DNA from 2 places in the Thalassoroseus sp. genome. Region 1 is predicted to be linked to the other one. Evidence: riboswitches for the same ligand, from Rfam matches in the RefSeq annotation. Region 1 holds a riboswitch; the other holds the start of a gene.

Region 1 (7,031 bases):
TACATCAGAACAGATCCAAACCGAGTGTGCCTAGGCATGTTCCCGATAATCTGCTAACAATCAGGCAATCGACCAGGATATTGCCATTGCATGAAACCCGGACACTCCCAACTGTGCTCTGACAGCTGTCGGGCAATTGGGTTGTTATCATACACAGAGAACAACGTCGTCGAAATCTTGATCAGGATCGGACTCCGATGAACAACAAGCAAACGCAGGAGAAGTTGAAGCAATATGATTGCGGCGACTTTCCATTAACCGACCACATGGCCAATGACAACTACGATCGCCATTTGCTGTTCGATCATGTCGTCAACTCCAATGAGGCCACACACCGTGAGCGATTCGAAGCGGTCGCTAGTTCCATTCGCGACCTACTTACGCAGCGTTGGCTATTGACTCAGGAAACGTATCGCAAAGAAAACCCGAAGCATATCTATTATTTGTCGATGGAGTTTCTCATCGGCCGCACGTTGACAAATAATATTATGAACCTCGGGATTGAAGACCTTGTGCAGAGTGACTTGCAGTCCGATTCACGTCTCGATTGGAAGGAAGTGATCGAATCAGAACCTGACGCAGGACTTGGAAATGGCGGTTTAGGGCGACTTGCGGCTTGCTTCATCGAGTCTCTGGCAACCTTGCAGTTTCCTGCGATCGGGTACGGACTTCGATATGAATATGGAATCTTTCGACAAACCATCGAGAAGGGTTTCCAGATCGAGCAACCCGACCATTGGCTGGCTCGTCCCGACCCTTGGGAAGTGATGCGTCCTCAAGAAGCTGTAACCGTGCCAATCGAATGTGAATTCCGACTCGAGAAAGGTGAACTGCGAGCGGTTGCCGGTCATTCCTCACGCCTGCTCGGGGTTCCCTACGATCGTCCTGTCGTGGGATATGGTGGACGCAACATCAACACGCTGAGGCTCTGGGGCGCATCGTCTCCCGACCATTTCGACTTTGGTGAATTCAGCACGGGTGATTTTGTTGGAGCAGTCGTAGATCGAATTGTGGCAGAATCTGTCACACGGGTCCTGTATCCCGACGATTCCACGACTGCCGGTCAAGCTCTAAGGTTCGTGCAAGAGTACTTCTTAGTTTGCTGTTCGCTCGGCGATATTGTGGCTAGGTTCTTACGCACGAACCAAGACATCAAAGCCCTACCGGACAAAGTCGCCATCCAACTCAACGACACTCACCCCGCGATGGCTGTTGCCGAACTAATGCGACTGCTACTCGACGAACACAATCTCGATTGGGATGACGCGTGGAGAACGACTCGCAACACGCTTGCCTATACGAATCACACGTTACTCCCAGAGGCATTAGAGAAATGGCCCATCCGCTTTTTCGAGCTTGCATGTCCTCGACTACTAGAGATCATTTTTGAAATCAATCGACGATTCCTGCGTGAGGTTGAAAGTCAGTATCCCGACGACCCGAATCGACTAGCACGCATGAGCTTGATCGAAGAGGGGCACCCTCGGCTGGTCCGCATGGCGAATTTGGCAATCGTTGGTAGCCATTGCATCAATGGTGTGGCGCAGATTCACTCCGATCTTTTGCGAACCCGTGTGGTTTCAGATTTCGGCGAAATGTTCCAAGAGCGGTTCGACAACAAAACCAATGGAGTCACTCCGCGACGATGGTTGTTACTGGCTAACCCGGAACTTGCTAAATTGATCACAGCTCAAGTCGGCGATGGCTGGGTCACTGACCTGGATCAACTACAAGGCTTGTTACCACTCGCTGATGACGCAAGTTTTCAGAACGAGTTTCTCAAGGCGAAACAGTCCGCGAAAAAACGTTTTGCAACATGGCTAAAGTACAAGACGGGTCACAGTGTGGACCCGGAGACGATCTTTGATAGCCAAATCAAACGGATCCATGAGTACAAACGACAGCTATTGAATGCTTTGCATATCATCGTTCTGTATAACCGAATCAGAAAAGACCCGAGCATTGAGATTCCACGACGCACGTTCTTCTTTGCAGGCAAGGCGGCTCCGGCATACCAATTGGCGAAACTGATCATCAAGCTGATCAACAATATTGCATCCGTGGTTGATGCCGACCCACAGGTGCGTGAGAAACTCAAAGTCCTGTTCATACCGAACTACAATGTTTCTCTGGCGGAGAAACTCATTCCTGCGAGTGACGTCTCAGAACAAATCTCGACGGCCGGATACGAAGCCAGCGGGACGGGCAACATGAAGTTCATGATGAACGGTGCATTGACAATCGGCACACGAGACGGCGCGACAATTGAGATGGCGGAGGAAGCCGGCGAAGAAAACTTCTTCTTGTTTGGACTTAACGCCGAACAGGTCGTCAAAAGCCGTGAATGGTACAACCCGCAATGGCACTATGAGAACGAACCGGAAACTCAAGAGGTCTTAGATTTGATCATCAACAATCACTTTAGCCGCGACGAACCTGGAGTATTCGCCCCCCTGCTTACAACGCTACTCAATGGGGATTACTTCATGCATCTTGCCGACCTAACATCTTATGCCGAAGCCGAACAACAAGTTGGCAAATCCTATTTAAACCAATCGGAATGGTGCCGAAAAGCGATTACCAATATCGCATGTGCCGGCAAGTTCTCTAGCGACCGCACGATCTCGGAGTACGCCAGTCAGATCTGGAATGCCAAGCCGTGCCCGATTCCTTAACGAGTCGAAACCGAACAGGGGCCGCGGTCGTTTTTTTTCGGTCGTCTTTCGATTGGCAATTGCCAAGACTGGAGAACTCGGTTATGTTCGCCGTCTAGAAACCCGTTGGGCGTTCGATCGAACCAATCGAACAGGAAGCCGGTGAGAATCCGGCGCGGGACCGCCGCTGTGTGCAAGAAGGCGGCCGAACACAATGCCACTGCAAGCTGGGCTTGCGGGAAGGCGTTCGGCAGCCGTTCGACTTGCGAGTCAGAATACGGCCCAACAGGTTTGCCGGGAGATGCTTCGGCTTCAAGCGTCCTTGGAAGGCATTGTTGAGTGCGCACGGTGTCTGCGCGAGTGCCTTTCCGCAGCCGAAGTTTCTTGGCGCTGAAAGGACCGAACAATGTCTCGCTTCACTACGGAGTGGTGGACGCTGCATAGCGATTTATGCCAGCCCCCACATACCCGCCAGCCTTGCAACCGGTTGAGGAACATATGTCCCGGCCGTGCTTCAGCGGGCCCGTGTCAAACGCTCGCGAATTGGCGAGACGCTAGCCTTTCCCGAAGGATTCCCCGGTGTGGATTTACGCTGATCGAATTGTTAGTCGTCATTGCGATTATTGCGATTCTAATCGCGTTGTTGTTACCCGCCGTCCAACAAGCTCGTGAATCCGCGCGACGACTGCAATGCAAGAATAACCTGAAACAAATTGGCATTGCGCTGCACAACTACCATTCGAGTTATCGCAGCTTTCCGCGGGGTGGGTATGGTGGAACGCTGACGTCGGCGAACGCTTCCGATCCGACACTCAAAGCCTCTGCACTCTCACTGAGTTGGGGAGCAGCGATTCTCCCAGGTCTCGAGCAAAGCAATCTCTACGATCAAATCAACCAAAGCGAATGGTATGTCCATACCGACAACGTCCCTGTCGGCCAGACAGTGCTCACGACTTACATTTGCCCCTCGATGCCATCCGGAGTGATGCTTAAGCCGAACGGCGATCAACCTAGCTCTAGTGATCTGTTCGCCAGGACGGATTACGGAGGCAATTACGGGGAACGCGGATTACGTTGTTACCCGGCGACGAATTGCCAAAACAACTATGGCAGCGGGACCGGCTCAGTGTCTTACCGGGGCATGTTTCCGTTGCTGTCCGCCCCGAGCGTCGGCATCAAAGATGTTACCGATGGGACAACCAACACCATTTTTGTCGGTGAAGCTCCCGAGGGAATTCACTCGATTTGGATTGGTCACAAGAATGTGTTCGACCAAAGTGCCCCGCTCAATGGACGTTATGCGTCTGCAGGTGATACCAGTTGGCAAGCCTGCGTGACCTTCGGAGGCACCGCGAATCCACCTGGTAAACTCGGCTGCGATTTTGGCCAAGAGTTTCATAGTTATCACAGTGGTGGCTCGCAGTTTCTACTCGTCGATGGATCGGCCCGTTTTATCAACGAATCCATTGATGTTATCACCTTAGCCGCACTGCTTTCGCGACAAGGCGGCGAAGTCGTCGACGACTTCTAAACCACCTTCTGTTCTCCGTATCTGCAGCGACTTCGAAAGACCCGCGCGTTGCCTCCGTTCGCACTAGGAACGACGCGCAACGAAGTTGCGCGACCTTCACTGATTCTTTCTTTACGCAGGATTGTGTTCATGCAACTGACTCATTGGCTTCTAAGTTGGGTTCCCGTTCCTAAGACTAATCGTGTTCCGCGTCGGCGATTTCAGCCCCAAGTTTTTGAGGTGGCGTGCGTTGAAATGCTCGAAGAACGAACACTGCTAACTGCAGTCGTGGATTTCGATGATGTTCCACTGGATGCAGAATCACACTTCAATGGCCCTGATCCGAATGGCACCGTCGAAGCCGGGCCTTTCGGTGATGTGCAAGTCGGTAGTATCGAAAGCGGCGGAGTTGAGTTTTCCAATACCTACGATTTGACCTTCGGTAGTTGGAGCGGGTTCGCCGTCTCGAACGAGACCGACAACAGCACCCCCGGTTTCTCGAATCAACATAGTGCTTTCGCAGGATCAGGAGCAGGCAGCGGAGACGACAACTACGGGCTGGCTTTTGGTTCCAATGGAAGTCTGGATCCGAACGACGAAGAACAGCTTCGCGGTTTGCCGACGATCACTCTGCCAGATGGCTATCGGATTGAAACGGCATTGATCTCCAACACAACCTATGCAGCCCTTTCCATGCGTGACGGCGACTTGTTCGCCAAACAATTCGGCGGTTCCACCGGCGATGATCCCGATTTCTTCAAGTTGAGTGTGTATGGAATCGGTGAAGACGGAGAAGCCCTGGGGGTCGAAGTCGATTTCTACCTCGCCGACTATCGCTTCAACGATAACTCGCAGGACTACATTCTCGACACTTGGGAATTGCTCGATCTATCAACACTGGCGGACGCTCGAAGTTTGCACTTCAACCTAAGTTCATCCGACGTGGGCGACTTCGGAATGAATACACCCGCATACTTTGCGATCGATAGTCTCTTCTTCCAAACGCCCCCATCATCGAATCCCATTCTTGATGCTGGTGAAGATGCCGACGATGGCGCTCCCGATACATTCGTGGTAGACGTTGACGGCCCCGATCTGATCGTGACCGCCAACGGCATGGAAGTCTTACGACAACCGTTGGCCGACATCACATCGTTGACTCTCAACGGGTCCAACGATGACGACTCGTTCACGATCGACCAGAACAACGACTTGATCGACATTCCAATCACCATCAACGGCGGTTCGCATATTACCGGCGATACACTCACCATCGACGGGGGCACATTCGACGCACTCACGCTCAACCACGACGATCTTACCAACGGTTCGTTGCAACTCGACTCTGCCATCGTTGCGTTTCATGGCATCGAACCGTTGGAGGTTCTTGGCTCGAATATTGCAAGTCTAGTCGTCAATCTCACTGACTCTGTCGATGTCACTCATTTTAGTATCACGAATACTAGCCTTAACATTGACAACTCTAGTAACTCGCATGGCAACGACACCTTGAACTTAGACGGCGTGACTTCAATCACTATCAATGCCGGTGCAGACGCGGACACAATTACATTCCAAGACATTGCCACTAGTGAATACACCGGAACCTGGAATATTGACGGTGGTACTGGCACCGATCGCTATGAAATTCTCGCGACCGCCACAGTGGAACTATCCACAGATTTCCTGCTTGCGGAAGGAGAGCAGTTGCATGTGGATGGCGAACTTCACTTGCCAGCAATGGGTACATTGACACTCAGTGACTTAAGCATGCTCTCGGGGCGTGGTCGTCTGCGAGGGAATGTGGTCGCAGCTGGCAATGGCAAAGTTTCCCCTGGTGAACAAAGTGGCCAACTGACGATCGATGGGAACTTCAATCTCTCGGGTGGTGATGTGGCCATCGTCCTCGGTGGCACAACAGCAGGAACCGAGTACGATCAAATCGTTGTCACCGCTGCAGCGACGGAAATCAATCTAGACGGAGCAACATTGTCGCGGGGTTTGGAGTTTGCCCCGTTGTCAGGTGATGTCTTCACCATTCTCGATAATCAATCGTCGCAGCCGATCACCGGTACCTTTAACGACCTGCCGGAAGGAACTGAGTTCGAATTGCAGAATCCGGTTCAGCAAATTACTCGGACCGTTCGGATTAGTTACATTGGTGGTGACGGGAACGATGTGACTCTGACCATCCTTGAACCGATGGGACCACCTGCGGAAACCGATGTTGTACTGGCCGGCGGACAATTGACGATCACCGATGTCAACGGCGGCGACTCTGACGACACATTAAGCTTCAGTATCGTCGATGACAATCTCCGTGTGACCGACCCAGCGAACACGCTCCACGGAACAGGAACTGGAGTTGTCAGAATTGACGAGCATACGATGGAGGTTCCGCTGGCGAACATCACGGCCGGCATCGTCATTGACACGCAAGCCGGCACAGATCAAGTCATTTTCGCCACCGCCTTCGATCTCGCCGACAATTCGCTCGCGGTGACGACGGACGAGTTCGTACTTGACGACTCACTAACGACATCAGGCCCAGTCAACTTGCAGGCGAACGTTACAGTGAACCAACCGGTTGCCGTGTCCGCCTCGGCGTTAGTTTTCGGTAACTCGGTGTCAGGCAACGGGCCTACGGCCGTCACATTGATCACGGACGCTTTAGAGATTGGGGGTATCTTCACCAATGTTATCCCGACTGTGCAACCGCTGTCGCCAGGTACGTCTATCGGACTCGGCGGTGCAACCGGTGTGCTCAACCTGACCGACGCAGAAATCGCCCATCTCGGTTCTTTGGGTGTAACAATCGGCGACAACATCAATACCACAACGATCACCCTCGACACCGTCACTGTTGC
Region 2 (7,031 bases), on a different contig from region 1:
GGTCGAGGTCGGAATGATGTTGATTGCCGCAGCACGAGCCCGACGAGGATCCGAGTGAATTTGGTCGGCAATCTTTTGATCGTTTGTGTAAGCATGACAGGTCGTCATCAAGCCGTGCTCGATGCCACCCAAATCGTCTTGCAACACTTTGACCATCGGAGCCAAGCAGTTGGTGGTGCAGCTCGCGTTGGAGATCGACTTGTGTTCGCTGGTGAGTTGATCGTCGTTGACACCGGTCACGACGGTCATATCGGGTTTGTCTTTGGCAGGAGCCGACAACACGACTTTCCGCGCACCGGCGGTCAGGTGGCTATCGTAGCCGGGTTTGCCATCAGCCGCTTTCTTGGTGAAGAAACCGGTCGATTCCAACGCAACATCGACGCCCATGCTTCCCCAAGGCAAGTCAGCAGGGTTACGTTCGGAAAGAACTTTGATCGACTTGCCATTGACGATCAACGTGTCGCCGTCGGCTGAGACATCGCCAGGGAACCTGCCTTGAACACTGTCATACCGCAGCAAATTGGCCAACGCCTGTGGATCGGAGAGATCGTTAATGGCAACGACTTCAAATTCCTCAGGTCGAGCCGCCAACGCACGAAACGTCACGCGACCGATACGTCCAAAACCGTTAATTCCAACTTTCACAGCTGCCACGGATACACTCCTCACGATGCTTGAGCCAGCCGTTACGACTTTTTAACTGGCGGTTCGAAATTCTACAAAACGTCCTCTTACCGATCCTCACGACTGAATTCAAGCGTGAGTGCACTTCCGGGCGCACAGCGAGTGCAGTGCACCGCTGGGTCAGCGCGACGATTGTAGTCTTGCGTGGAAACCTCGACAAGCACCCACGGGAGCCAACCCAAAGAATCGGCGGAATCCAAATTCGTCGATTCGATGATGAATCCCAACTGGCCTTCCGTGCGCCGACGCTCAAATCATTGCTTGGTGCGACTTTATCGCGCATGGTCGCCAAACGAATCAACAGACTCCTGCCTATGATCCAGGTCTTGTAAAATCTCTGGAAAAACGTCTGTCGGAGCGATTTCACGAGTCGTCATTCCAGCAGTTCCATGAAAGCACGGATTCTCACCAACCTCGGCACGCGAGTTGCTTTCGACCGAAACAGCCGCGCTTCCGCTACTGAGATCTACCGATTTCCTCCCGTGCTGAACCAACCGAGTGTTATCTAGAAGGCCTGCGATGTCGACAACTGCGAAACCCGTGCGCTTACACCGTGGATTCACGCTGATTGAACTCCTCGTCGTGATTGCGATTATCGCAATCTTGATTGCCCTTTTACTTCCTGCCGTTCAGCAAGCACGTGAAGCCGCTCGCCGAACCGAATGTAAGAACAAACTCAAGCAATTCGGCCTCGCGCTTCACAATTATCACGACACCTACCGAACCTTTCCGCCGGCTCAAATTGACAGCGGCTCTTGTGCCTCTGGGACTCGACCAGCGACGGCGTCCAACCTGAATGGGTTGGTCTTCCTGTTGCCGTACCTGGACCTCAACAACATGTATGAGCAGTTGAACTTCAACTTGGCTTTCGACGATTACGCGTCTGGCGGGTCCATTCCCTTGTATGGCGGTGAAGCCTCAACAAACGGAGCATTGATCGCTCAGGAATTCTCGATTTTCTCGTGCCCGTCCGATATCGGACCTGTCGGCGCGAGCACCAGCACGACATACAACCCGCCGAGCGGAACGCCAGACCAACGGACGAACTACGACTTCATCGTCTACTACAACAACTACAACACCTGTAACAACTGGCAGGGAGCGGGCGTCAACCGCACGATGTTTGACGACAACAGCAAATGCCGAATCGCGGACATCACGGACGGCACCTCGAACACCGTCGCGATGGCGGAAACCCGTAAAGCTTGCTGTGGCAACGGTAGCAACGCGAATTGGGGTGGTCGCGGTTGGGTTCAGAATGGATTGAGCCTGCGACTTACCAAACCGAATAACACCTTCTACGGCGGCACCGACCGCAAGCCGTTGCTTGGCAGCTGGGCCTACACTGGAAGCTGGCACCCCGGCGGCATTCAAGTCATGTTGGCCGATGGTAGCGTGCGATTCATCAGCGACACCACCGATGCAACTACCCGCCTCAATTTGGAACGAATCGCCGACGGACAAGTCCTTCAAGAGTTCTAGACCGCCTGAATGTCCTCAGTGTCCGGGGGAGATTGGAGAACCTCAGTTATTCGGTCTTTCCAAGCCGGTATTCAAGAAGACCTACAAAAATCGGCTCTCCCGCTGGTCTTCGATTTTCAGAGATTGGAACCTCACGGGACACAGTTTTGCAACGTGCTTGCGTGTCCCGTGTTTCCGCATCTCCGCTCTTTGCTTCTTCCGAAACTTGCCTCCTCCACAACGCCGAGCATCCCATCGCTCAACATTTCGATCGAGACATACGAGAATGCACCGGACAAATCGCTTGCGAAGTTACGCACCTAGCCTACTGCTGACAATTGCTGTCGTCTCCGGTTGCGGTGGTGGCGTGGAACTACCGGATTACGCGGACAAACTCATCCCGGTTTCGGGTACCGTCACAGCCGATGGCAAACCGGTCGCCGGAGCAAACGTGGTTTTCCACCCAGCGGACTACGGTGGTGACAGCGCACAAACGGCCTATGGCCGGACGGATGACAACGGCAAATACACTCTTACGACACCAATTGCCGGGCTCGACATCGAACAGCAAGCTGGAGCGGTTGAAGGTGTTTACAAGGTGACCGTCAACCGCATTGCACGTCCGGACGGCACACCAATTCCCGACGGAATGTCGGAAGCCGACGCAATGGCTGAAGGCGCCCGGGAAACAGTTCCTCCAATGTTCAGTGATCCCGGAATGAGCCAAGTAACCGTAACGGTTACCCCGAATGGTGCCGAATATGATCTCGCGATTCGTTTGATGAAGTAGTGCCAATTCGACACCATAGCGAATTGATAATTCTAAGGCGTTGACGTTTGGGCAATCCCCACTATGATGAGTCGCGGTTGAGGTGTTCGCCACATGTGGTGGTGAAAGAATAGGGAAGTCCGGTGCGAATCCGGCGCGGTCCCGCCGCTGTAATCGGGGACGAACGCTGCATAATCGCAAGTGCATCACGGCTTGCGGTCGAAAAGTCACTGCGAAACGACATCGCGGGAAGACGCAGTCAGTAGAACGATCCGAAAGCCAGAAGACCTGCCTGCAACCGTCACTGATCATACGGACTCTGCGCGGGTTGGGTGTCTCGGCTGCGATGCGAACAAACGTTTGGCTTGGCCATGCGGTTCGTTTCTCCTTCCGATCTCCTGTCACACTGCGCGGATTTCGTGACAACGGGAGATTGTCATGCAGAGTTTTGGTTCGCCGCTAGGAATCCGCGCTTCGAAGCCCCGCGGATTCACGTTGATTGAACTGCTAGTTGTGATTGCGATCATCGCGATTCTGATCGCGTTGTTATTACCTGCCGTGCAGCAGGCTCGTGAAGCGGCCCGTCGAACGCAGTGTCGCAGTCGGCTTAAGCAGATCACGCTGGCGATGCACAATTACGCCGACATCCACTACGAATCGTTCGTGCCGTATGTCGTCGAGAACGCCGACCGCATGCACTACCTCGCCACCTATTCGGGCAGTCAAGGTGCCGCTCAGTTCTGGTTTGGGATCGTGAACTACGACGAAACCGATCCTGACTTGCAACTCGACTTTGCTGGCGGTCCCCTTAGCCCGTTCATGGAAACCAACTACACGGCGTTCCAATGCCCGAACTTCGGTGAAACGCAAATGGACAATGTGCGTTTCGGTCGGCCGGCATCTGGGTTCGGCTATAACGCCGTGTATCTCTCCCGAGAATCCGGTGTCGAATACCCACCGCCAAGCTATACAGCTCAGCCGTCTCGAACACCGCTGGCTCGGAAATTTCGGGACGTTCGCTCGACAACAAATACCGTTGCGTTTGCGGATGCCGCCCAAGTCAGAATGACTTCATTCTCGCCACCGGAGTTTAGCTTCGAAGAAAACTGGACGATTATCCCTCCGAGCAAAAACTTTCCCACGATTCACTTCCGACACCTCGATACCGCGAATATCGCCTTCCTCGATGGACATGTCGAAAGCCGACCGCGAGAATGGCGAATCGAGATTCCGGGCAGCAATTTTGTCTCCCAAGAACAAGCCGACTTAATGCAGGAACACCGACTCGGCTTTGCCAGTAATGGCAATCTCGATGACCCACAACGACAAGATGAAATCTTCGACCGCGAGTGATCTCGACGGACGCAAAGGCGTGCTACCCATCCGGGAACGACACTGAGCGACGTGCTTCCGACACGCACAGTCTCGGAGACGTAGCACACTTTGCTCGAATTCGATACAACTGCGAATGAATTCTCCTGGATCTACAGAAACGAAGAGAACATGAATTCTCACAACTCCACTCGACCAAGCGAACAATCCCCAACCACGGGCGGCGCTCCGCGGAACTTGCTTCTTGGGCTGATGATTTATGCTCTTGTCATGCGGATGATGCCGTATGCGTTAGAAGCGATTTGGGGCATGAAAATCACTCCCAGTGAGACCGTCTACCCGTGGAACTTTTCCCCGTTTTCGGCCACGGTGTTGTTCGGAGCAGCTTACTTTTCGCATCGACGATGGGCGTTTTTTGCACCGTTGCTCATGTTGTTCGTTGGCGACCTCGGCATCTGGTTGTTCTCCGGCAATTTCGATTGGGCGTTTTATCGCGGTATGGAATTCGTCTACCTCGGCTTCCTGGTCACGGCCACACTGGGGCTGTTTCTTCGTCACAAATGCTCGGCGATGTCTGTGTTGACACTCGCATTCGTTAGCGAAGTCGCATTCTTCTTGATCACGAATTTCGGCAGCTGGTGGACGATGGGCTTCTATCCGCACACCGCAAGCGGATTGATGGACTGCTACATCGCCGGTTTGCCGTTCTTCCGCAACTCCCTGATCAGCTGCGGATTCTTCTCGATGCTGTTGTTCGGTTTCGGTCGACAATTCGCATCGCGACCGGCCCCGGCTGTGGCTACATCTGGCGCAACCGCCGACGTTGTTTCGTGATTGCATGCTGATGCCGGAACGAATTGTTTCACTGATCGCCAGCGCGACGGAAATCGTATGCGCGCTCGGTTTGCAGAATCAACTTGTCGGCCGATCGCACGAGTGCGACTATCCCGCTGGGATCATCGAACTTCCGGAATGCTCACGATCCAAAGTCGATGCCTCCGCTGCGAGTGGTGAAATTGATCGGCAAGTCAAAGCCGTCCTGCAGAACGCCATTTCGGTTTACGATGTCAATACGAAGGTTCTCGATGAGTTAGAACCGACACTCATCATCACGCAGGCCCAGTGCGAGGTCTGTGCGGTGAGTTTGAAGGATGTCGAACGGGCAATTCAAGACTTGGTGCGATCCTCGCCGCGAATTGTCTCACTATCGCCGATGGCGTTGGCGGATGTCTGGAATGACATTCAGACGGTCGCCAATGCCGCCAATGTTCCCCAACGCGGTCGAACACTGGTTGCCGACTTGCAATCACGACTGCTAAGACTGCGTCAGCAAGTCAACACGCTGCCCGATCGCCCGTCGATCGTTTGTCTGGAGTGGATCGATCCGCTGATGGCTGCCGGAAATTGGGTGCCAGAGTTGGTCGAGATCGCCGGCGGTCGCAATCTACTCGGAACAGCTGGCAAGCATTCCCCCTGGATGGACTGGAATGATCTGCAAACAGCGGACCCGGATGTGATTGCCATCATGCCCTGCGGGTTCGATATCCCGCGCATTCAGGCGGAGCTTTCCGCGTTAACCGACCGCAAGGAATGGCAACAGTTGCGTGCGGTTCAATCCGGTCGGGTGTTCCTCACCGATGGCAATCAATACTTCAATCGCCCAGGCCCGAGACTCGTGGAGTCGGCGGAAATCCTCGCCGAGATTCTCCACGATCGCAAGTTCGAATTCGGTCATTCCGGATCCGGCTGGACTTACGGAACCGATTGCTCGTGAACGGCAAGAGCGGTTTCCGCATCTGAGAAGAACAACCGACTGGCTTTGATCGCCAGAGAATCCCAGTCGAAATTTGTCGTGACCCACTCCCGTCCCGCTGCTCCCATTTCGTCGAGGGTGTGGGGATCGAGTAGCAGTTTCGCAACCGCTTCCGCCAAAGGCCCACTGGTCTCGCAGGGGACAATCACGCCAGTCTTGCCGATCTTCATCGTCTCGGCCGTTCCGCCAGAATTCCCCGCCAACACCGGACGTCCGCACGCCTGAGCTTCCAACAGCACCATCCCGAAACCTTCGATGTCCCTTCCCACAGTTCGGTTGGGCAGGGCGAACAGGTCGCATTGTTGATACGCGGAAATCATCGTTGCATCGTCGACACCGCCCAAGAACTGGACGCGATCTTGCACGTCGAGAGACTTGGCTAACTCTTCGAGCGACTCTCGTTCTTCGCCGTCACCGACAATCGCATAAAGGACATTAGGAATCGCGTCACGAATGATCGGCAAGGCCTGAATCATCATGTCTTGGCCTTTGCGGCGTTGCAATCGGCCTACCGTCAAGATGACCGTCCGGTGTCGCCAACCAAGTTTTTGCCGAGCGACGTCTGAGTGTTCGACCGGATGAAATCGTTGAGTGTCCACACCGGGATGGAGAACCGTAATTCGGTCGCTGGGGATCTGCCATTGGCCTTCTAATAACGAAGCCGTGTTGCGACTGTTGGCAATCAGCCGATCTGCCGATGCCAACACACGTCGTACCATCCACCGCAACTCGCGACTACACGCGGCCGTCTCGACATCTTCACCATGGACATAACATTCGTAAGGCACGCCAATCGTGTGTTTTGCGAGCCACGCCAACCATCCCTCTGGCAAACAGCGACCACATTGGATTCGGTCGATTCCCCGGTCTCGTACGATCCGGCGAATCTTTTTCAGATTACCCAAGTACTGTTTCCAACCGGTGGGTCGGATGAATCCCCATTCCTTCTGCGACAGGTTCGTTCGCACGACA

Evidence for each region. Region 1 has a riboswitch for cobalamin ahead of AC5DDB_RS11245 (DUF1559 domain-containing protein). Riboswitches for the same ligand answer to the same signal wherever they lie in the genome.
Region 2: it holds a riboswitch for cobalamin, as region 1 does, so the genes downstream of both, AC5DDB_RS07240 (DUF1559 family PulG-like putative transporter) here and AC5DDB_RS11245 (DUF1559 domain-containing protein) in region 1, are expected to answer to the same signal.

What each region holds. Positions count from the first base shown of each region.
Region 1 covers NZ_CFHRBF010000007.1:161,301-168,331, reverse strand. Annotated here, with positions in the region: gene AC5DDB_RS11250 (glycogen/starch/alpha-glucan phosphorylase) at 198-2,675, shown strand; cobalamin riboswitch at 2,766-2,954, shown strand; gene AC5DDB_RS11245 (DUF1559 domain-containing protein) at 3,061-4,185, shown strand; gene AC5DDB_RS11240 (DUF4465 domain-containing protein) at 4,315-7,031, shown strand, end outside.
Region 2 covers NZ_CFHRBF010000004.1:282,985-290,015, forward strand. Annotated here, with positions in the region: gene gap (type I glyceraldehyde-3-phosphate dehydrogenase) at 1-654, opposite strand, end outside; gene AC5DDB_RS07230 (DUF1559 domain-containing protein) at 1,204-2,166, shown strand; gene AC5DDB_RS07235 (hypothetical protein) at 2,432-2,935, shown strand; cobalamin riboswitch at 2,999-3,225, shown strand; gene AC5DDB_RS07240 (DUF1559 family PulG-like putative transporter) at 3,353-4,267, shown strand; gene AC5DDB_RS07245 (DUF6580 family putative transport protein) at 4,418-5,080, shown strand; gene AC5DDB_RS07250 (cobalamin-binding protein) at 5,091-6,020, shown strand; gene AC5DDB_RS07255 (glycosyltransferase family 4 protein) at 5,999-7,031, opposite strand, start outside.